Regions from separate parts of the Leclercia sp. W6 genome, predicted to be linked through region 1. Evidence: riboswitches for the same ligand, from Rfam matches in the RefSeq annotation. Region 1 holds a riboswitch; the other holds the start of a gene.
The links. A riboswitch is a leader RNA that binds a small molecule or an ion and turns the genes downstream of it on or off. The one in region 1 is predicted to bind thiamine pyrophosphate.

Region 1 (10,978 bases):
TCGCCAGGATCAGCATGCCGCTGAGATCCAGCGCCTGCGCGGCCACCGTCGCCTGCCGGGCATAGAGTTCCCGACTGCTCCACAGCAACATCATGGTCAGCAGGACGCAGAGCAGCCCGGCTCCCAGCGCAATGCGCAGCGAAGTGCCCAGCGCCTGCCACAGCACCGGCTGTTGCAGCACCGACAGCAAATTCAGGTTCAGACCATCGACCACCACCGCCAGCAGCGGCGGGATCAACAGCAGCAGCGCCAGGGTAATAAGCAGGCCATCGGTCAGGCGGCTGCGCAGGCTATCCTGGGGATCGCGCCAGCCGGCAAGCTGGCTGGTGCCGACGGGGATAGCTTTCCCCAGCCGCTGGCTCAGCATCACCAACCCCAGGCAGCAGACCATCTGCACCATCGCCAGCAGGGCTGCCCGGCCCGGATCGTAGTCGTAGCTCAGGGCCTGATAGATGGCGAGCTCGATGGTGGTGGCCTGCGGCCCGCCGCCGAGCGAGAGCACGGTGGCGAAGCTGGCAAAGCAGAGCATAAAGATCAGCGCGGCGACGGGAGGGATCTGGCGGCGCAGCCACGGCCACTCGACGAAGCGGAAAAATGACCCGCCACGCATCCCGAGCTGGGCGGCAAGCTGGCGCTGTTCGCCGGGGATATTCTCCAGCGCCTGTAAAAGCAGGCGCGTGGCCATCGGCATGTTGAAAAAGACGTGCGCCAGCAGGATCCCCTGCAGGCCATAGGGCGAGAAGCTCCACTCCAGCCCGAGCGCCTGGAATAGCGCAGCCAGCCAGCCCTGACGCCCGTAAACGCTGAGAATGCCAAATACCGCCACCAGCACCGGCAGGATCAGGGTCATGGCGCACAGGCGCAGCAGCGCCTGCCTGCCCGGGAAGCGACGCCGGTAGAGCGCGCGGGCAAGAAATATCGCGGGCACGACGGAGAGCAGGGCGGAGAGAAACGCCTGCCAGAACGAGAAGCGGATGACGTGCCACAGATAGCTGTCGTGCAGCAGCGCCGCGACGTCGGTGGCTGGCGCGTTAAACCACAGCGCCAGAAATGCGCCCAGGGCGACCGCCACCATCAGCGTGGCGGCCAGCAGCCCCGGCAGCAACCAGCCGGCGATTAATGGCTGACGGCGCGTTGCCATTCATTGATCCATGCTGCACGTTTCCCGGCCACTTCCTGCGGGGTAAATTCCAGCGTGGTTTGCGGTTTCACCAGGGTGTCAAAACCTGCCGGTAACGTCACATTGGTGACCGGGTACATCCAGTTGCCGGTCGGGATGGTGTTCTGGAACGACGGCGAGACCATAAATTTCAGGAACTTCTCAGCCAGCTCCGGCTGTTTGCTGGCTGCGGTCCGGGCGGCGACCTCAACCTGCAGATAGTGACCTTCAGCAAAGTCAGCGGCGGCGTAGTTCTCTTTTTTCTCGGCAATGATGTGGTACGCCGGGGAGGTGGTGTAGCTCAGCACCAGATCGCTCTCCCCTTTCAGGAACAGGCCATAGGCTTCGCTCCAGCCTTTGGTCACGGTGACCGTTTTGGCGGCCAGTTTCTGCCAGGCTTCCGGGGTCTTGTCGCCGTAGACCTTTTGCATCCACAGCAGCAGACCCAGCCCCGGGGTGCTGGTGCGCGGATCTTCGTAGATCACACGCCATTTCTGGTCGCTTTCAACCAGCTCTTTCAGGCTCTTTGGCGGATTTTTCAGCTTGTTTTTGTCGTAGACGAAGGCGAAATAGCCGTAATCGAAAGGCACAAAGGTGTCGTTCTTCCAGCCGCCTGGGACGTTAACCGCATCGGTCGGCACGCCGCTTTTAGCGAACAACCCGGTCTGGGTGGCCGCTTCCAGCAGATTGTTATCCAGCCCCAGCACCACGTCGGCTTTGCTGTTTTTGCCTTCCATGCGCAGGCGGTTCAGCAGCGAGACGCCATCCTCCAGCGCCACGAACTTCAGCTCGCACTTGCAGTCGGCTTCAAAGGCTTTTTTGACCGCCGGGCCCGGGCCCCAGTCGGCAGCGAAAGAGTCGTAGGTGTAGACCGTCAGGACAGGACTGGCCACGGCAGGCAGCGCAACCAGCGCCAACAGGGGAAGAACAGTTTTGAACACTTTGCACCTCATTGTTTGAGAGTGGCAAAGGATTTTGAGCAACAGCCTCAAATCCCTTCGCCGGCGTTATCCGGATCAGGTTCGACGGGTATTTTCTCAGCACACGCTTTCGCGCAGCACCCCGTTGAGAACGGCGGTATTGTAATGATTTGGTGAATATTACGAAAGTGTTATGGTTCCGGCGGCGCAAACCACGCCGATTTAAAATCAAACCATCCCAGCGTATTCATGCGCAAGCCGCGCATACTGCGCTGGCCCTGGATCATCAGCCAGTGGTGGATCAGCGGGACGATCGCCTGCTGGGCAAGCAACTGCTGGCACCAGACCGCAAGATTCATCTCACCCGCGCGCCACTCGGCGGCGTCCTGTTGCCAGTCGCGCTCAATACAGTTTTGCAGAAGCGGCACCTCATAGAGATGTGAGAACAGCGAGAAATCCAGCGGCAGGGTGAAGTTGACGCTGTTGAGCCAGATGTCGCTCACGATCTCGCCGCGATGCCACTCCTCATAGCTGACCTCCTGAATGTTCAGCGTCACCTGCTCGGCGGCGAGCAGCTCGCTCATCATTCTGGCGATCACCCGATGTTCGATATGTTCGCGGTAGAAGGTCAGGGTGAGGCTCTCCAGCCCGGCCGGTTTATCGCCGCGTCCCGGGCGGGCGTGGTGCCAGCGCGGCAGCAGGCCATACGCCGGGAACCAGTAGGACTGATACACTTCCTCAGCCTGGTAGATCAGGTTCGCCGGGGAGAGGATCCGGCTTACCCACTGGCGCACCTCTGCGCTGGCCCCGCGGTGGGAGCGGGCGTCAAACAGCAGATAGTAACAGCCCTCTTCAAGCCGACTTTCCACCGCCTTTTCCCCCTCGGTTGGCCCTTCCAGGGTCAGACCGACGCTCAGCTCTTCGTTGATATCCGGTAACACCCAGACGTTCACCTCGTCAATCAGCGCCCGGTAGCCGAAGTAATCGTCGAAGGCGCGGATCTTCAGCTGGTTATTGTTATTACGGGAAACGGCGTACGGCCCGGTACCTACCGGCAGGCTGGCAAAGTTGTGCATCGTTTCCCATTCGCGCGGCAGGATCATCGACGGCACATACCCCAGCAGCCACGGCAACCAGCGGTCGGGCTGCGTAAGCTGAATATCCAGCGTCCAGGCGGTGGGTGACTGGACCTGGCTGATGTGTGAATAGAGGGGCAATTCGCGGGCGCGCTGCAGCGAGGCGATAACATCAACCATCTCCAGCTCGCGGCCATGATGGAAATGGATGCCAGGCCGCAAGAAAAAGCGCCAGTGCAACGGGGAAAGTTGCTGCCAGTGGTGGGCAATGTCAGCTTCCAGTTCCCCATTTTCCTCATTTATGCGCGTCAGCCCGCTGAAGATCTGGCGCGCCATGTGGGTTTCGGAGCGCCGTAATGCGCTGCCCGGCAACAGGTTTTTCATCGGGCGATAATAGAGTACCCGCAGGATGTGCTTGCCCTGGCGGAAGCTGCGTCCGAGGTGGGAAACCAGCATCTGACGCACCGCGGCTTTATCGCCGACCAGTTGCACCAGCTGCTCGATGCGGTCCTGCTCCAGCAGATCCTCCGCCCGCTGCTGCTGAAGCGCAAGGCCGGTATACAAAAAGGTGAGACGTGAGCGCTTGCCGCGCCCGGCCTCCGCTTCCCAGCTCAGCCAGCCCTGCTGCTGCATGGTGTTAAGCAGGGTACGCATATGGCGGCGCGAACAGTTGAGCAAGTCGGCCAGTTCGCTGAGCGTGGTTTCCCGGGTCTGGCCGTCACAGCACTGCCACAGGCGGATAAATTGTTGTTGCAGACGACCAGAGGGCATAAAAGAGGAACTCCTGACAAAAAATCAGCAATTTATTAATCCCTATATTAAGCCAATAATTCACTTCGATGAAGCGAGGAGGTAAATATGAAGAGGTCTGCCACAAATCAGTTTTACCAACAGTACTTCTCAGCGACAAAGGGAGTGTCCTGGCTGGCCCGCCGGTGTGCAGAGCAGCGGCTGAAAATACTGGAAGAGCTGATGCAGTGGGAGGTGACAACGTCGACCTCGGAACGCTGAATTGCTTCGATCATGTGTGACTGAGTATTGGTGCGAATCACCACGCCAGCAGGTATCATCTGCTGGCTTTTTTCGTTTTCTCGTGCGCTAAAGGAACAGTGAATGCTTTGGTTAATGACGATGGGACGCCGTCTAAACGGTGTGTATGCCGCTTTTTTGATAGTGGCTTTTATGATGGGCGTCGCCGGTGCGCTGCAGGCCCCGACCCTGAGTCTGTTCCTGAGCCGCGAGGTGGGCGCCCAACCGTTCTGGGTGGGGCTGTTCTATACCGTCAACGCCGTCGCCGGGATCCTGGTCAGCCTGGGGCTGGCGAAGCGTTCGGACAGCCAGGGCGATCGCCGCAAGCTGATCCTCTTTTGCTGCGCGATGGCGATTGGCAACGCGCTGCTGTTTGCCTTTAACCGCCACTACCTGACCTTATTAACCTGCGGTGTGCTGTTGGCCTCAATTGCCAACACCGCCATGCCGCAGCTGTTTGCTCTGGCGCGGGAATATGCCGACAGCTCTGCGCGTGAGGTGGTGATGTTCAGCTCGGTGATGCGTGCGCAGCTTTCGCTGGCGTGGGTCATCGGCCCGCCGCTGGCATTTATGCTGGCGCTTAACTACGGCTTTACCACCATGTTCTCTATTGCGGCGGCCATTTTTGCCATCAGCCTGGCGCTGATCGCCTTCGCGCTGCCTTCTGTGGCCAGGGTGGAATCGGCGACCGCTGTTCCGGTGACGGAGGTAAGCGGCTGGAAAGACAAAAATGTCCGCAGGCTGTTTATCGCGTCCACGCTAATGTGGACCTGTAACACCATGTATATCATCGACATGCCGTTGTGGATCAGCAGCGATCTAGGGCTGCCAGACAAGCTGGCCGGGATCTTAATGGGGACTGCCGCCGGGCTGGAGATCCCGGCAATGATCCTTGCAGGTTATTACGTCAAACACGTCGGTAAACGGCGGATGATGGTGATCGCGGTGGCGGCGGGTGTGCTCTTTTATCTGGGCCTGATCCTCTTTCACAGCCGCGAGGCCTTGCTTGGCCTGCAACTCTTTAACGCGATCTTTATTGGCATCATCGCCGGGATTGGCATGCTCTGGTTCCAGGATCTGATGCCGGGCAGGGCGGGGTCGGCAACCACGCTGTTTACCAACAGCATCTCTACCGGCGTGATTCTGGCGGGGGTGATTCAGGGCGCGCTGGCGCAAAGCTACGGCCACTCTGTGGTTTACATGGTTATAGCAGGGATTTCGCTGGTGACGCTGGTGCTCACCTGGCGGGTAAAAGATGTCTGAATAAAAAAGAGTCCATTGACTGTGCAATGGACTCTCTAGCGTGAGGGCTAAGCGATTAGCCCATAAAGGCTGGCTGCTTACTCTCGTAGGCAGCGATGGCCTCTTCGTGTTGCAGGGTCAGTCCGATGCTGTCCAGACCGTTAATCATGCAGTGACGGCGGAACGCGTCGATATTAAAGCTGTAGGTTTTATCCCCGGCTTTTACGACCTGCGCTTCCAGATCCACTTCAAAGGTCATGCCCGGGTTGCCCTGCACCAGCGTAAACAGTTCGTCGACCTGTTCATCACTCAACGTGACCGGCAGCAGCTGGTTGTTGAAGCTGTTGCCATAGAAGATGTCGGCAAAGCTTGGGGCAATCACTACCTTAAAACCGTAATCGGTCAGCGCCCATGGCGCATGCTCGCGCGATGAGCCACAGCCGAAGTTTTCCCGCGCCAGCAGGATAGATGCGCCTTTGTACTCAGGAAAGTTCAGTACGAACTCCGGATTTGGCACTTCGCCTTTGTCGTCCAGAAAACGCCAGTCGTTAAACAGGTGCGCGCCAAAACCGGTGCGGGTTACCTTCTGCAAAAACTGCTTTGGAATGATGGCGTCGGTATCGACGTTAGCCGCGTCCAGAGGGACCACCAGGCCAGTATGTTGGGTAAATTTTTCTGCCATGATGGTCTCCTTATTTCAGGCTGCGAATATCGGCGAAGTGGCCGGTCACTGCGGCTGCCGCGGCCATCGCCGGGCTGACCAGATGCGTGCGCCCACCGCGCCCCTGACGACCTTCAAAGTTACGGTTGCTGGTGGAAGCGCAGCGCTCGCCCGGGTTCAGGCGGTCGTTGTTCATCGCCAGACACATGGAGCAACCCGGCAGACGCCACTCAAAGCCTGCTTCAATGAAAATCTTATCCAGACCTTCGGCTTCCGCCTGGGCTTTGACCGGGCCGGAGCCTGGGACCACTAGCGCCTGTACGCCCGGCGCCACTTTACGGCCTTTCGCCACTTCTGCCGCGGCGCGCAGATCTTCGATGCGCGAGTTGGTGCAGGAGCCAATAAACACTTTATCAATGCTCACGTCGGTCAGCGGTACGCCCGGCTTCAGCCCCATATAGGCCAGCGCTTTCTCTGCGCTGGCGCGCTCAACCGGATCGGCGAACGAGGCCGGATCGGGAACGCTGTCGTTAACGGAGATGACCTGCCCCGGATTAGTGCCCCAGGTGACCTGCGGCGCAATCGCTTCGGCCTGCAGGGTGACCACGGTGTCGAATACCGCACCCTCGTCGGTTTTCAGGGTTTTCCAGTACGCGACCGCGTCGTCAAAATCCTGGCCTTTCGGCGCGTGCAAACGCCCCTGCACATAGTTGAAGGTCGTTTCGTCAGGCGCAACCAGACCGGCTTTCGCACCCATTTCAATCGCCATGTTGCACAAGGTCATACGGCCTTCCATGCTCAGGGCCTGGATTGCGCTGCCGCAGAACTCCACCACATGTCCGGTGCCGCCTGCGCTACCGGTTTTACCGATGATTGCCAGCACGATGTCTTTGGCAGTGATGCCCGGTGCGGCCTCGCCGGTGACCTCAATTTTCATGGTCTTCGCACGACCCTGTTTCAGGGTCTGGGTCGCCAGCACATGTTCCACTTCGGAGGTGCCGATACCGAAGGCCAGGGCACCGAATGCGCCGTGGGTCGCGGTATGGGAGTCGCCGCAAACGATGGTCATGCCCGGCAGGGTGATACCTTGCTCAGGGCCCATCACGTGGACGATGCCCTGATACGGGTGGTTCAGATCGTACAGCTCAACGCCAAACTCGTTGCAGTTCTTGATCAGCTCCTGCATCTGAATGCGCGCCATCTCACCGGAGGCGTTGATGTCTTTAGTCTGGGTTGAAACGTTATGGTCCATCGTGGCGAAGGTTTTGCCCGGCTGACGCACCGGACGCTTGTGCGCGCGCAGGCCATCGAACGCCTGCGGCGAGGTCACTTCGTGCACCAGATGGCGATCGATATAGAGCAGCGGGGTTTCGTTCTGCGCTTCATAGACCACGTGAGCATCATAAATTTTTTCGTACAACGTCTTCGCCATGATTACACCCCTTCAGCGACATAGCGGGCAATGATATCGCCCATTTCTTCAGTACTGACCGCCGCGTTGCCGCGGGCTAAATCGCCGGTGCGCACACCCTCTTCCAGGGCGCGGTTGATGGCGTTTTCGATCGCGGTAGCCGCCTCGTTAGCATCCAGGCTGTAGCGCAAAAGCAGCGCCAGAGAGAGGATCTGCGCGATCGGATTGGCGATGTTTTTACCCGCGATATCCGGTGCGGATCCGCCAGCCGGTTCGTACAGACCAAAACCTTCTTCGTTCAGGCTGGCGGATGGCAGCATTCCCATGGAGCCGGTGATCATCGCGCACTCGTCAGAGAGAATGTCCCCGAACAGGTTGGAACAGAGCAGGACGTCAAACTGGGACGGATCTTTAATCAGCTGCATGGTGGCATTGTCGATGTACATATGCGCCAGCTGAACGTCCGGGTATTCCTGTGCAATCTCGTTAACGATTTCGCGCCACAGGATGGAGGATTGCAGCACGTTAGCTTTATCAATAGAGGTCACTTTATGGCCGCGTTTGCGGGCAGATTCGAACGCGATACGGGCGATACGCTCGATCTCAAAACGGTGATACACCTCGGTATCGAACGCTTTTTCGTGCTGACCGCTGCCTTCGCGGCCTTTCGGCTGACCAAAGTAGATGCCGCCGGTCAACTCACGGACGCACAGAATGTCGAAGCCGTTGGCGGCGATATCGGCGCGCAGCGGGCAAAACTCTTCCAGCCCCTGGTACAGTTTGGCGGGGCGCAGGTTGCTGAAGAGCTTGAAATGTTTACGCAGTGGCAGCAGCGCCCCGCGCTCTGGCTGCTCGGCCGGTGGCAGGTGTTCCCATTTCGGGCCACCTACAGATCCGAACAGAACCGCGTCGGCATTCTCACAGCCGGTCACGGTTGCCTGCGGCAACGGCGTACCGTGGTTATCGATCGCGATACCGCCCACATCGTAGTGGCTGGTGGTAATTTTCATCGCAAAACGGGTGCGAACAGCGTCCAGCACCTTCAGCGCCTGTGCCATAACTTCGGGACCAATTCCGTCGCCCGGTAACACAGCAATATGGTAATTCTTCGACATTACACGGTTTCCTTATTGTTCTCTTTATTCTGAGCTTTGCGTTGCAACTCTTTTTCTACTTCTGCGGCGCGCCAGATATTGTTCAGGACGTGAACCATGGCTTTGGCGGAGGATTCGACGATATCGGTCGCCAGGCCCACGCCGTGGAAGCGGCGGCCGTTATAGTTGACCACGATGTCTACCTGGCCCAGCGCGTTTTTGCCCTGGCCTTTCGCCGTCAGGTCATATTTGACCAGCTCAACGTCATATTCGGTGACGCGGTTAATGGCCTGGTAGATGGCATCGACCGGACCGTTGCCGTTGGCGGCTTCGGCTTTAACCTCTTCACCGCAGGCCAGCTTGACGGAGGCGGTCGCGATGTCGCTTGAACCCGACTGCACGCTGAAGTAGTCCAGACGGAAATGCTCTGGCTCTTCCTGCTGCTTGTTGATAAACGCCAGCGCTTCCAGGTCGTAGTCAAATACCTGGCCTTTTTTATCGGCCAGCTTCAGGAAGGCGTCGTACAGGTGATCCATGTTGTAGTCGGTCTCTTTATAGCCCATCTCTTCCATGCGGTGTTTAACCGCCGCACGCCCAGAGCGGGAGGTCAGGTTCAGCTGCACCTGATTCAGACCGATCGATTCCGGGGTCATGATTTCGTAGTTTTCGCGGTTCTTCAGCACGCCGTCCTGGTGAATACCGGAGGAGTGAGCGAAGGCGCCAGTGCCCACAATCGCTTTGTTCGCCGGGATCGGCATGTTGCAGATCTGGCTGACGGTCTGGCTGGTGCGCCAGATCTCCTGGTGATTGATGCGGGTATGCACATTCATGATGTCCTTGCGCACCTTGATCGCCATGATCACCTCTTCCAGCGAACAGTTGCCCGCGCGCTCACCGATACCGTTCATGGCACCTTCAACCTGACGCGCCCCAGCGTGGACCGCGGCAATGGCGTTACCCACCGCCAGGCCCAAATCGTCGTGGGTGTGAACGGAGATGATCGCTTTATCAATATTCGGTACACGTTCATACAGCCCGGTAATGATGTTGGAGAATTCGAATGGCATGGTGTAGCCGACGGTGTCCGGGATGTTGATGGTGGTGGCGCCGGCACGGATGGCCGCTTCAACGACACGGGCCAAATCTTCAATTGGTGTACGGCCTGCGTCCTCACAGGAGAACTCAACGTCGTCGGTATAATTGCGGGCGCGTTTCACCATATAGATGGAGCGCTCGATCACCTCATCCAGGGTGCTGCGCAGCTTGGTGGCGATATGCATCGGCGAGGTAGCAATAAAGGTGTGAATACGGAAGGCTTCGGCGACCTTCAGCGACTCCGCAGCCACGTCGATATCTTTCTCGACGCAGCGCGCCAGGGCGCACACACGGCTGTTTTTGACGGTGCGGGCGATGGTCTGAACAGATTCAAAATCACCCGGAGAAGAGACCGGGAAGCCCACTTCCATGACGTCTACGCCCATACGTTCAAGGGCCAGAGCAATCTGCAATTTCTCTTTAACGCTCAGGCTTGCCTGTAATGCTTGTTCACCGTCACGTAAGGTCGTATCGAAAATAATGACTTGCTGGCTCATGGGTTAGGTCCTTGTCTGAATTTGGGCGCCTTGCTACGAGCATAAAAAAACCCGCGCAGTGGCGCGGGTTTTTTGTCTTAACCAGAGAACGATTCAACGCTGAATTTCGCCCGCCAGTCTACCGCGCACAGTGGATGCGTTTAGTAGTAGTTGACCGGTGAAACGAATGCTGCGAATCATGAATCAGCTCCAGATAAATAAGATATGCTTTTAGTGGTACTGGATACGCGGATTGATGTCAACCCCTGCCAGGCGAAAACCCCCATTCACCCGCAAGACCCGGGTGGAAACAATTAGCTTATTGTGCTGGTTTTTCCCTTTTCTGCCATTTTCTTATTCTGAATTATGTGTGCGAATTTATCAGTTGAATCGTTTGCATATACTTTATTGCAATTGCTTAAAATCCAGGAACAATAAGTCATCATTTTGAATCCTTTAACTTTCATTAAGTTATCATGATAATTGCGTTGTTACAGGTTGTAAGGTGATTGGCCTGATAATGAATTGTTAAATAATTTAATTAAGTTGCTGTTAATATTTCATTAAAACTTAAATGAGCCTTAACGAGAAGCCATATTGTTTATTTGCGTGATCTATGGTTTCATTCGCAACATAAACTAATTAATATGTTTTATTGTTTTTTAAACATGTTTTCTTATCTTATGTCTGAGTCCTGTCACGGCTAGCGGGTATTTATATATTCCTAATTTGTAACATTTCTCTTTAGCTTGTTTTATATGCGTGATAAATCATATTTTCAAAATTTATTGTTACACACGAGGAAAGGAGTTCAG
Region 2 (10,978 bases), 510 kb from region 1:
TCGTAATAACTTCACCGGATTATCGTTTTTTTCAGCCTGATTGCGAGGCGCGTCCCAGCCAGCTGTCCCAGTCTTTCCAGACCGGCTGTAATCCCTGCAGACTGAGCGCCTCGGCGACAGCTTCCGGGCGACGGTTATCGTGCGGCGCAAACTGCTCCAGTTCGGGATGATCATCGGCATAGCCGCCGGGCTGAGTTTTTGAAAAGGCGCTGACGTTGTTAATCGCCAGGGGAATGACGCGATCGCGAAACGCGGGAGATTCCCGGGTGGAGAGCGACAGCTCCACCTCCGGTGCCAGCAGACGAAACGCGCAGATGGTCTGCACCAGCTGGCGTTCATCCATGATCGACGCGGGCTGGATCCCGCCGGCGCAGGGTCGCAGCCGGGGAAAAGAGATTGAATACCGGCTCTGCCAGTAGTGCTGCTGCAGCCACAGCAGATGTTCCGCCACCATAAAGTTATCGACGCGCCAGCTGTCGGAAAGCCCGGTCAGCGCCCCGAGGCCGATCTTGTCGATCCCGGCGCGTCCCAGCCGATCCGGGGTCTCCAGCCGCCAGAAGAAATCCTGCTTTTTACCTTTCAGATGGTGCTGGGCATACACCGTCTCATGGTAGGTCTCCTGATAGACCAGTACGCCATCCAGCCCCAGCGTTTTCAGTTCGCCATATTCGGTCTCTGACAGCGGTTGAACCTCCATCTGTAACGAGGCGAACTGGCGGCGAATCGCCGGGATATGGCGGCGAAAATAGTCCATTCCGACTTTGGTCTGGTGTTCGCCGGTGACCAGCAGCAGGTGCTCAAACCCCATCTCGCGGATCGCGGCACACTCCCGGGCAATTTCGTTTTCATCCAGCGTCTTGCGCTTGATGTGGTTGCTCATGGAGAAGCCGCAGTAGGTGCAGTCGTTCGCGCAGAGGTTGGAGAGATAGAGCGGAACATAAAAGCTCACCGTGTTGCCAAAGCGCTGACGGGTCAGCCGCTGGGCTCGCTGCGCCATCGGCTCCAGATAGCCACTGGCGGCGGGGGAGAGCAGGGCCATCATATCTTCGCGGGTAAGCTGGCGGGCGTTTAATGCCCGCTCCACATCTGCAGGGGTTTTACTGTTGATACGCAGGCGAATATCGTCCCAGTCGAGCTGGCGCCAGCGATCGGTAAAGGTTTTCATGATAACGCCTCCAGAAAGCCGGTTAACGGGCTGGTGGCCTGGGCTTCAACGCTCCGGGCGCCGGGGCCAGACTGGCGTGCCAGCACGCCCGCCTCCACCGCCAGACGAAACGCCCGCGCCATCATCACCGGATCGTCCGCGACCGCAATGGCGGTGTTGACCAGTACGGCGTCGGCACCCATCTCCAGCGCCTGCGCGGCGTGGCTGGGTACGCCGATCCCGGCATCGACGATCACCGGCACGGTTGCCTGCTGAATAATAATCTCCAGCATCGCGCGGGTTTCCAGCCCCTGATTGGAGCCTATCGGCGCCCCGAGCGGCATCACTGCCGCACAACCTGCCTCTTCGAGCCGTTTGCACAGCACCGGATCGGCACCGCAGTAGGGCAGCACGGTGAACCCCTCTTTCACCAGCATCTCTGCCGCTTTCAGCGTCTCGATGGGATCGGGGAGCAGCCAGCGAGCGTCGGGATGGATCTCCAGTTTGAGCCAGTGCGTTCCCAGCGCTTCGCGCGCCAGCCGGGCCGCAAATAGCGCCTCTTCCGCGGTTTTGGCGCCGGAGGTATTGGGCAGCAGGCTGACGCCCGCCTCCAGCAGCGGCGCCAGAATGGCGTCGTTGTGATTACGCAGATCGACCCGCTTCATGGCCAGCGTCACCAGCTGGCTGCCGCTCTCCCGGATCGCGTCCACCATCAGCTGCGGTGAGGCGAATTTTCCCGTGCCGGTAAATAGATGTGAATCAAAGGTTTTATCCGCAATACGTAACATCTTAGCCTCCGGCAATCACCTGAAAGAGCAGGATCTGATCGCCTTCGCGCACCTGCTGTTTTTCCCACTGCTCGCGCGGCAGGATCTGTTGATTCAGGGCCAGCGCGACCCCGGGTTTTAACTGGCATAGCTGGGAGAGCAGGGTGGCGACGGTTAATCCCTCCACGCACTGCATCGGTTCGTCGTTAAACAGGATCCGCATGCCGCCCTCCACACACCAGGCACCCACTGGCGCGCTGTAAAGCCAGCTGCCGCCAGCTTCCCGCCCGGGCGTCGAACAGGCGTAGCGTATTGCGCGTGGCCTCAATGCCGCTGAGCAGCTTGATCGCCTCCAGCGCCTGCAGGGTGCCCATCACGCCAACCACCGGCCCGACAATACCCGCGGTGCGGCAGTTACGCTGCGGCTCGTCATCCTCCGGCCACAGGCAGCGGTAGCAGCCCTGCGTCCAGGGGGGCGTCAGCACCATCATCTGTCCGCCAAAGCCCACGGCGCTGGCGGTGATAAGCGGCGTATTGAGCATCACACAGGCGGCATTGATCGCCTGACGGGTAGCCATGTTATCGGTGCAGTCCAGCACCACGTCGGCGCGGGTAATCTCTTCCTCCAGCGCGCTGCCTTCCAGGCGGGTCTGCAGGGCGATCAGCCGGATGTCGGGATTGAGCTGCTGCAGGCGACGCTCTGTCACCTGCGCTTTTGGCTGGGCGATATCGTCGGTGGTAAAGAGGATTTGGCGCTGCAAATTACTCAGATGAACCTCGTCGTTGTCGGCCAAAACCAGAGTGCCGATCCCGGCGCCGGCCAGGTAGAGCGCCGCCGGGGCACCTAATCCGCCCAGACCGACCACCAGCACCCGGCTGGCGAGCAGCTTTTGCTGCCCGTCGATGGCGATATCTTCCAGCAGGATCTGGCGGCTGTAGCGCATAAAGTCACGGTCATTCATCGCCCGCCCCCGCCAGTTGCAGTAGCTGTGTTGTCGCCGCCTGCCAGTCGTCGTCCTGAGTAATGGCGCTCACCACCGCGATACTCCCTACACCGGTCGCCAGGACCGCGGGCGCGCGTTCGAGGCTGATACCGCCGATGGCGACGGTAGGGTAATCCCCGAGCCGGTCGATATGGCGGGCCAGCTGTTCCAGCCCCTGCGGAGCCGATGGCATCTGCTTGGTTTGGGTCGGGAAAACGTGCCCCAGCGCGATGTAGGATGGACGCGCCGCCAGCGCCACGTCGATCTCCATATCGTCATGGGTCGACACGCCGAGACGCAACCCGGCAGCCCGAATGGCCTCAAGCTCGGTGGTCTCCAGATCCTCCTGACCGAGATGCACACCGTACGCCTGATGCTTGATCGCCAGCCGCCAGTAGTCATTGATAAACAGGCGGGCGTCGTAGCGACGCCCCAGAGCAATGGCCGCGATGACGTCGGCTTCTACCTCATAGTCCTGTTTATCCTTGATGCGCAGCTGGATCGTTTTTACACCCGCAGCGAGCAGGCGTTCGATCCAGGCCACGCTGTCGACCACCGGATAGAGCCCCAGATGCAAGGGCGCTGGCGGAAAGTTGGGTTGATACATTACGCCTCCTCTTTTTTGAGGTAGATTTCGCCGCCCCGGGCGCGGAAGGTTTCCGACATATCGGCCATGCCCACTTCGATGGTCTGCGCGGCGGCGTAATCACGCACCTCCTGGCTGATTTTCATCGAGCAGAATTTTGGCCCGCACATGGAACAGAAGTGCGCCACTTTGCCGGACTCCTGCGGCAGGGTTTCGTCGTGGTAGGCGCGGGCGGTGAACGGGTCGAGGGCGAGGTTGAACTGATCTTCCCAGCGGAACTCGAAGCGCGCTTTTGACATGGCGTTATCGCGGATCTGCGCCCCCGGATGGCCCTTCGCCAGGTCGGCAGCGTGGGCGGCAATTTTGTAGGTGATCAGCCCCTGCTTCACATCCTCTTTGTTCGGCAGGCCGAGGTGCTCTTTCGGCGTGACGTAGCAGAGCATGGCGCAGCCGAACCAGCCGATCATCGCCGCGCCAATCCCGGAGGTGAAGTGGTCATAACCCGGTGCGATATCGGTGGTCAACGGCCCCAGGGTATAGAACGGCGCTTCGTGGCAGTGCTCCAGCTCTTCGGTCATGTTGCGGCGGATCATCTGCATCGGCACGTGGCCCGGGCCTTCGATCATCACCTGCACGTCATACTCCCAGGCGATTTTGGTCAGCTCGCCCAGGGTGTGCAGCTCGGCAAACTGCGCCTCGTCGTTGGCATCGCGAATGGAGCCCGGACGCAGGCCATCGCCCAGCGACAGCGACACGTCGTACGCGGCGCAGATCTCGCAGATTTCGCGGAAGTGTTCATAGAGGAAGTTTTCCCGATGGTGGGAGAGGCACCATTTCGCCATGATTGAACCGCCGCGGGAGACGATGCCGGTCAGGCGTTTCGCCGTCATCGGCACGTAGCGCAGCAGCACGCCGGCGTGGATGGTGAAGTAGTCGACGCCTTGCTCGGCCTGCTCCAGCAGGGTATCCCGGAAGGCCTCCCAGGTGAGATCTTCGGCGATGCCGTTCACCTTCTCCAGCGCCTGGTAGATGGGCACCGTACCAATGGGCACCGGGCTGTTACGCAGGATCCATTCGCGGGTTTCGTGAATATAGCGCCCGGTAGAGAGGTCCATCACCGTGTCCGCGCCCCAGCGGGTTGACCAGACCAGTTTCTCCACCTCCTCTTCGATAGACGAGGTGACCGCTGAGTTACCGATGTTGGCGTTCACTTTCACCAGGAAGTTACGACCGATAATCATCGGTTCCGACTCCGGGTGGTTAATGTTGGCCGGGATAATGGCGCGTCCGGCGGCGACTTCGTCACGGACAAACTCCGGGGTGATGTTTTCCGGCAGGCGGGCACCAAACCCTTCGCCCGGATGCTGGTGGCGCAGCACGTCGGTACGGATGCGCTCGCGGCCCATGTTTTCGCGAATAGCGATAAACTCCATCTCCGGGGTTACGATCCCCTGACGGGCGTAGTGCAGCTGGGTGACGCATTTGCCCGCTCTGGCACGTTTCGGCGTAAGAAGGCCGGAGAAGCGCAGCTCGTCCAGACCATCATCGGCCAGGCGCTCCCGGGTGTAAGCTGAGCTTTGTTCGGTTAGCGCTTCGCAGTCGTTACGTGCGTCAATCCACGGTTGGCGCAGTTTCGCCAGCCCCTGCTGCACGTTGATGGTTATCGCCGGATCGCCGTACGGGCCGGACGTGTCGTAGACCGGCACCGCTTCGTTCTCTTCAAACTGGGGATTCTCTTTGCTGCCGCCGACGAGCGTCGGGCTGAGTTGGATCTCGCGCATGGGCACGCGAATGTCCTCCCGGGAGCCGGTCAGATAGATGCGTTTTGAGTTAGGGAAAGCGGTGCCTTCCAGAGTGTCGATAAAGTGTTGGGCTTGTGCGCGCTGTTCGCGGCGGGTCAATTTTGTGGCAGACATAGCTCGTTCCAGAAAGTGAGGAAGTGGCTTGTCAGACGACGGATGAAGCAAGAGAGGATCGCCCGGTGGCGATACATGACAGATTGACTCTTGTTCCCTTCGCAGGTTTTAACCTGATCAGGTTCCGCGGATCCCGAATTAACGGTCTCAGCCCGGCTTTCGCACTGGGCACTCCGACAAGAATGTGCTCCCCTACAGCGGGAGCAGTAAATGTAAATTACGCGTTAACGATAAATAACTCAAGCCGGTCGGGCGACGTTATCTTCGTTACTCGCTTTCAAATTGTGATCCAGCGCAAGGGCGATCAGGTTATCTTCCAGCGTGAATCGCTGCTCCAGCGCCTCGCCGATATCAGAGAGGGCCAGCTGAAATTCCAGATAATTATCCTGATCGATGGCATTCTCAAGCGTGGAGTCGTAATAATCCATGATTTGCTGGGTATTGGCTTCCAGTAGGGGATAGAGTTTGGTGGCCGCTAAAAACGGGCTGTTACCTTCCATTTCACCGATAATGCGCTCATAAATATTGAAATGGCCGTTAGAAAGGTAGTCGACCAGGCTCTGACAGAAATCGTCCAGCGCTTTTTCATTCAGACGCATATAGGACTCTTTGTCCGGCTTAATGCCAACGAGGTTGTAGTAGGCAACAAGCAGATGTTTGCGCACGTGCAGCCAGCGATCGACCAGGTTGTTACATCCGCCAACGCGCTCTGTCAGGTTTTCTAGCTGGTTTAGCATGTTTGACTCCGCAAGGTTAAGATTAAAAGCTGCCCACCCAAAATGTAATAGTATTGTTACCAACATGCCTGTGAAGCAAAGGTAGTGCAATAGATATGGATCGTATAATTGAAAAATCGGATCGCGGCTGGTGGTTCGTCAGCCATGAACAGAAATTATGGTTGCCCGGTGGTGAATTACCACATGGCGAGGCCGGAAATTTCGATCTTGCGGGTCAACCCGCACTCAATATCGGGGAGTGGCAGGGCGATCCTGTGTGGTTGATCCAACAAAATCGTCGTCACGATATGGGATCGGTACGCCAGGTGCTCGATCTCGATGTGGGTCTGTTCCAGCTGGCCGGGCGTGCTGTGCAGTTGGCCGAGTTTTATCGCTCGCATAAATACTGCGGCTACTGTGGTCACACCATGCACCCAAGCAAAACCGAGTGGGCCATGCTCTGCAGCCACTGCCGCGAACGCTACTACCCGCAAATCGCGCCGTGCATCATCGTCGCCATTCGTCGTGAAGATACCATCCTGCTGGCGCAGCACACGCGTCATCGTAACGGGGTGCATACCGTATTGGCCGGGTTTGTCGAAGTGGGCGAAACCCTGGAGCAGGCCGTCGCCCGGGAAGTGATGGAAGAGAGCGGCATCAAGGTGAAGAACCTGCGCTATGTCACCTCCCAGCCGTGGCCGTTCCCACAGTCGCTGATGACCGCTTTTATGGCCGAATATGACAGCGGCGAGATCGTTATCGATCCGAAAGAGCTGCAGTCAGCCGACTGGTATCGCTACGACGATTTACCGCTGCTCCCGCCGCCAGGCACCGTGGCGCGTCGCCTGATAGAAGATACCGTGGCAATGTGTCGGGCCGACTATGAATGACGTGGTACACTGGGGATAAGACGCTTAAGGAACTGCAAAAATGACCGAACTGAAGAACGATCGTTATCTGCGTGCGCTGCTGCGCCAACCCGTTGATGTCACCCCGGTATGGATGATGCGCCAGGCGGGTCGCTATTTACCGGAATATAAAGCCACCCGGGCGCAGGCAGGCGATTTCATGTCCCTGTGCAAAAACGCGGAGCTGGCCTGTGAAGTCACGCTGCAGCCGCTGCGCCGCTACCCGCTGGACGCGGCGATCCTCTTCTCCGACATTCTGACCATCCCGGACGCGATGGGGCTTGGGCTCTATTTTGAAACCGGCGAAGGCCCGCGCTTTAGCTCGCCGATTAAGAGCAAAGCGGACATCGACAACCTGCCTGTCCCGGACCCGGAGCAGGAACTCGGTTATGTGATGAATGCGGTGCGCACCATTCGCCGCGAGCTGAAAGGCGAAGTGCCGCTGATTGGGTTCTCCGGCAGCCCGTGGACCCTGGCGACCTACATGGTTGAAGGGGGCAGCAGCAAAGCCTTTACCGTGATCAAAAAGATGATGTACGCCGATCCGCTGGCGCTCCACGCCCTGCTGGATAAGCTGGCGAAAAGCGTCACTCTGTACCTGAACGCGCAGATCAAAGCGGGCGCCCAGTCGGTGATGATCTTCGATACCTGGGGTGGGGTACTGACCGGTCGCGATTATCAACAGTTCTCGCTCTATTACATGCATAAAATCGTTGATGGCCTGCTGCGTGAAAACGAAGGCCGTCGCGTGCCGGTAACGCTGTTCACCAAAGGCGGAGGCCAGTGGCTGGAGGCGATGGCAGAAACCGGCTGTGATGCGCTGGGCCTCGACTGGACCATCGATATCGCCGATGCGCGCCGCCGCGTGGGTGACAAAGTCGCCCTGCAAGGCAACATGGATCCGTCTATGCTGTATGCTCCGGCCGCCCGAATTGAAGAAGAAGTCGCGACCATTTTGGCGGGCTTCGGTCAGGGCGAGGGCCATGTCTTTAACCTGGGGCACGGTATTCATCAGGATGTACCGCCAGAGCATGCAGGCGTGTTTGTGGAGGCGGTGCACCGACTTTCTGCCCAGTATCACCTGTAAGGAGTCGTTATGGATCTTGCGTCACTTCGCGCTCAACAACTTAAACTCGCTGCGTCTGTATCCCGTGAGGATCGTCTGGATAAAGACCCACCCGCGCTGATTGCGGGGGCCGATGTGGGGTTTGAGCAGGGGGGAGAGGTGACGCGGGCGGCGATAGTGCTGCTGACGTACCCCGAACTGGAACTGGTTGAGTACCAGGTGGCGCGGATTGCCACTACCATGCCTTACATCCCCGGCTTCCTCTCTTTTCGTGAATATCCCGCGCTGCTGGCGGCGTGGGATCAGCTCTCGCAAAGACCCGATCTGCTGTTCGTTGACGGGCATGGCATCTCTCACCCGCGTCGTCTCGGCGTTGCCAGCCATTTTGGCCTGCTGGTGGATGTCCCGACCATCGGCGTGGCGAAAAAACGCCTCTGCGGCAAGTTTGATCCCCTGCCGCCCGAACCCGGCGCGCTGGCGCCATTGATGGACAAAGGCGAACAGCTGGCGTGGGTCTGGCGCAGCAAAGCCAGGTGTAATCCGCTGTTCATCGCCACCGGCCATCGCGTCAGTACCGACACCGCGCTGGCGTGGGTGCAGCGCTGTATGCGGGGCTACCGGCTACCGGAGCCGACCCGCTGGGCCGATGCGGTAGCTTCCGGGCGTCCGGCGTTTGTTCGTTGGCAGGAAATTCAGCGCTGAATCAGGTAAACTGCGGCCAATTTTCGATTCGAGACATCATCATGTTACAAAACCCGATTCACCTGCGCCTTGAGAAGCTGGAAAGCTGGCAGCACGTCACTTTTATGGCCTGTCTGTGCGAACGTATGTATCCGAACTATGCCATGTTCTGCAAGCAGACCGAATTTGGTGATGGTCAACTCTATCGTCGTATTCTCGATCTGGTGTGGGAAACGCTGACGGTTAAAGATGCGAAGGTGAACTTCGACACCCAGCTCGATAAGCTGGAAGAGGCGATTCCGGTTGCCGATGACTATGATGTCTATGGCGTCTACCCGGCGATTGATGCCTGTGTAGCGCTAAGTGAACTGATTCACTCGCGTCTGAGTGGTGAAACTCTGGAACATGCCATCGAAGTCAGTAAGGCCTCTATTACTACCGTAGCGATGCTGGAGATGACCCAGGAAGGGCGCGAAATGACCGATGAAGAGCTCCGTCTGAACCCGGCCATTGAGCAGGAATGGGACATTCAGTGGGAAATTTTCCGTTTGCTGGCGGAGTGCGAAGAACGCGATATCGAACTGATTAAAGGTCTGCGTGCAGACTTGCGTGAGGCAGGCGAGAGTAACATTGGTATAAATCTTAACCAGTGAGACAACAAAACGTGATTTAACGCCTGTTTTGTCATGCCTCTACTCTTCCCTTCTGCCCCCCGTCTGGTCTACATTTGGGGGGCGAAAAAAAGTGGCTATCGGTGCGTGTATGCAGGAGAGTGCTTTTTTGGCATTTTCGTCGCACTCGATGCTTAGCAAGCGATAAACACATTGAAAGGATAACTTATGAACAAGACTCAACTGATTGATGTAATTGCGGACAAAGCTGACCTGTCTAAAGTACAGGCTAAAGCTGCTCTGGAATCCACCCTGGCTGCAATTACTGAGTCTCTGAAAGAAGGCGATGCTGTACAACTGGTAGGTTTCGGTACCTTCAAAGTGAACCACCGCGCTGAGCGTACTGGCCGCAACCCGCAGACCGGTAACGAAATCAAAATCGCTGCAGCCAACGTGCCAGCATTTGTTTCTGGCAAAGCACTGAAAGACGCAGTTAAGTAAGCCGCGTAGCAGTGAACAGTTTTATCGAGGGGGCGGTTTCGCCCCTTTTGTCTGTCTGGCGCCGGGTGACGGTGCTGGCAGGCATATTTGTATTAACCGCCTGTAGCCATGACTCCTCCCTGCCGCCTTTTACCGCCAGCGGCTACGCTGACGATCAGGGCGCGGTACGCGTCTGGCGTAAAGATTCAGACGATGAAGTCCATCTCCTCTCCGCATTTAGCCCCTGGCACAGTGGCAGTACCACCACCAGTGAATATCGCTGGCAGGGCGATACGCTCGTCTGGATCGACATAAACATCTACAGTAAAGTCCCCGAGCATGTGCGGGTACGCTTTGACGACCACGGTGAGCTGAGCTTTATGCAGCACGAAACCGGTGGCCTTAAACAGCAACTCTCTACCGATCAAATCGAGCTTTACCGCTACCGCGCCGCGCAGATTCGCCAGACCAGCGACGCGCTGCGACAGGGAAGGGTGGTGCTACATCAGGGCCGCTGGCATGTTGACGGCTCCGTGACAACGTGTGAAGGCCAGACCCTGAAGCCGGATCTCGATAGCTGGGCAACGGAACACATTGCACGCCGGCAGAGTCACTCCTCCATGGCAGTGAGCGTGGCGTGGCTGGAAGCGCCTGAAGGATCACAGCTGCTGCTGGTGGCGAACGAAGATTTTTGTACCTGGCAGCCGACAGAGAAGAGTTTCTGAAAATCCCCCTCCCTTGCGGGAGAGGGACTGGTGAAGGGGAAAATTACTTCCCTTGCTCGCGCGCAATGGCGCGGTAACCAATATCGTTACGGCTGAAGCTCCCGTTCCAGTGAATATCCGCCATCAGGGCATAGGCGCGTTGCTGCGCTTCTGCGACGGTATTGCCCAGCGCCGTGGCGCACAGGACTCGGCCACCGTTAGTCAGCACGCGTTCGTCATCGGAGAGCTTAGTCCCCGCATGGAATACCTTCGCGCCTTCGATGGCTTCCAGCGGCAGGCCGTGGATCTCATCCCCGGTGTTGTAGTTGCCCGGATAACCGCCCGCCGCAATTACCACGCCCAGAGAAGCACGCTCATCCCACTCAGAGCTTTTTTCGTCCAGCTTGCCTTCGCAG

Region 2: it holds a riboswitch for thiamine pyrophosphate, as region 1 does, so the genes downstream of both, thiC (phosphomethylpyrimidine synthase ThiC) here and thiB (thiamine ABC transporter substrate binding subunit) in region 1, are expected to answer to the same signal.

Annotation. Positions count from the first base shown of each region.
Region 1 covers NZ_CP031104.1:2,886,086-2,897,063, reverse strand. Annotated here, with positions in the region: gene thiP (thiamine/thiamine pyrophosphate ABC transporter permease ThiP) at 1-1,141, opposite strand, end outside; gene thiB (thiamine ABC transporter substrate binding subunit) at 1,117-2,100, opposite strand; TPP riboswitch at 2,135-2,234, opposite strand; gene sgrR (HTH-type transcriptional regulator SgrR) at 2,271-3,926, opposite strand; gene sgrT (glucose uptake inhibitor SgrT) at 4,014-4,166, shown strand; gene DVA43_RS14140 (sugar efflux transporter) at 4,269-5,447, shown strand; gene leuD (3-isopropylmalate dehydratase small subunit) at 5,503-6,108, opposite strand; gene leuC (3-isopropylmalate dehydratase large subunit) at 6,119-7,519, opposite strand; gene leuB (3-isopropylmalate dehydrogenase) at 7,522-8,613, opposite strand; gene leuA (2-isopropylmalate synthase) at 8,613-10,184, opposite strand; gene leuL (leu operon leader peptide) at 10,278-10,364, opposite strand.
Region 2 covers NZ_CP031104.1:3,391,530-3,402,507, reverse strand. Annotated here, with positions in the region: gene thiH (2-iminoacetate synthase ThiH) at 32-1,165, opposite strand; gene thiG (thiazole synthase) at 1,162-1,932, opposite strand; gene thiS (sulfur carrier protein ThiS) at 1,934-2,134, opposite strand; gene thiF (thiazole biosynthesis adenylyltransferase ThiF) at 2,118-2,873, opposite strand; gene thiE (thiamine phosphate synthase) at 2,866-3,501, opposite strand; gene thiC (phosphomethylpyrimidine synthase ThiC) at 3,501-5,396, opposite strand; TPP riboswitch at 5,474-5,582, opposite strand; gene rsd (sigma D regulator) at 5,636-6,133, opposite strand; gene nudC (NAD(+) diphosphatase) at 6,229-7,002, shown strand; gene hemE (uroporphyrinogen decarboxylase) at 7,043-8,107, shown strand; gene nfi (deoxyribonuclease V) at 8,117-8,788, shown strand; gene DVA43_RS16510 (YjaG family protein) at 8,830-9,420, shown strand; gene hupA (nucleoid-associated protein HU-alpha) at 9,607-9,879, shown strand; gene DVA43_RS16500 (DUF1481 domain-containing protein) at 9,891-10,583, shown strand; gene purD (phosphoribosylamine--glycine ligase) at 10,627-10,978, opposite strand, start outside.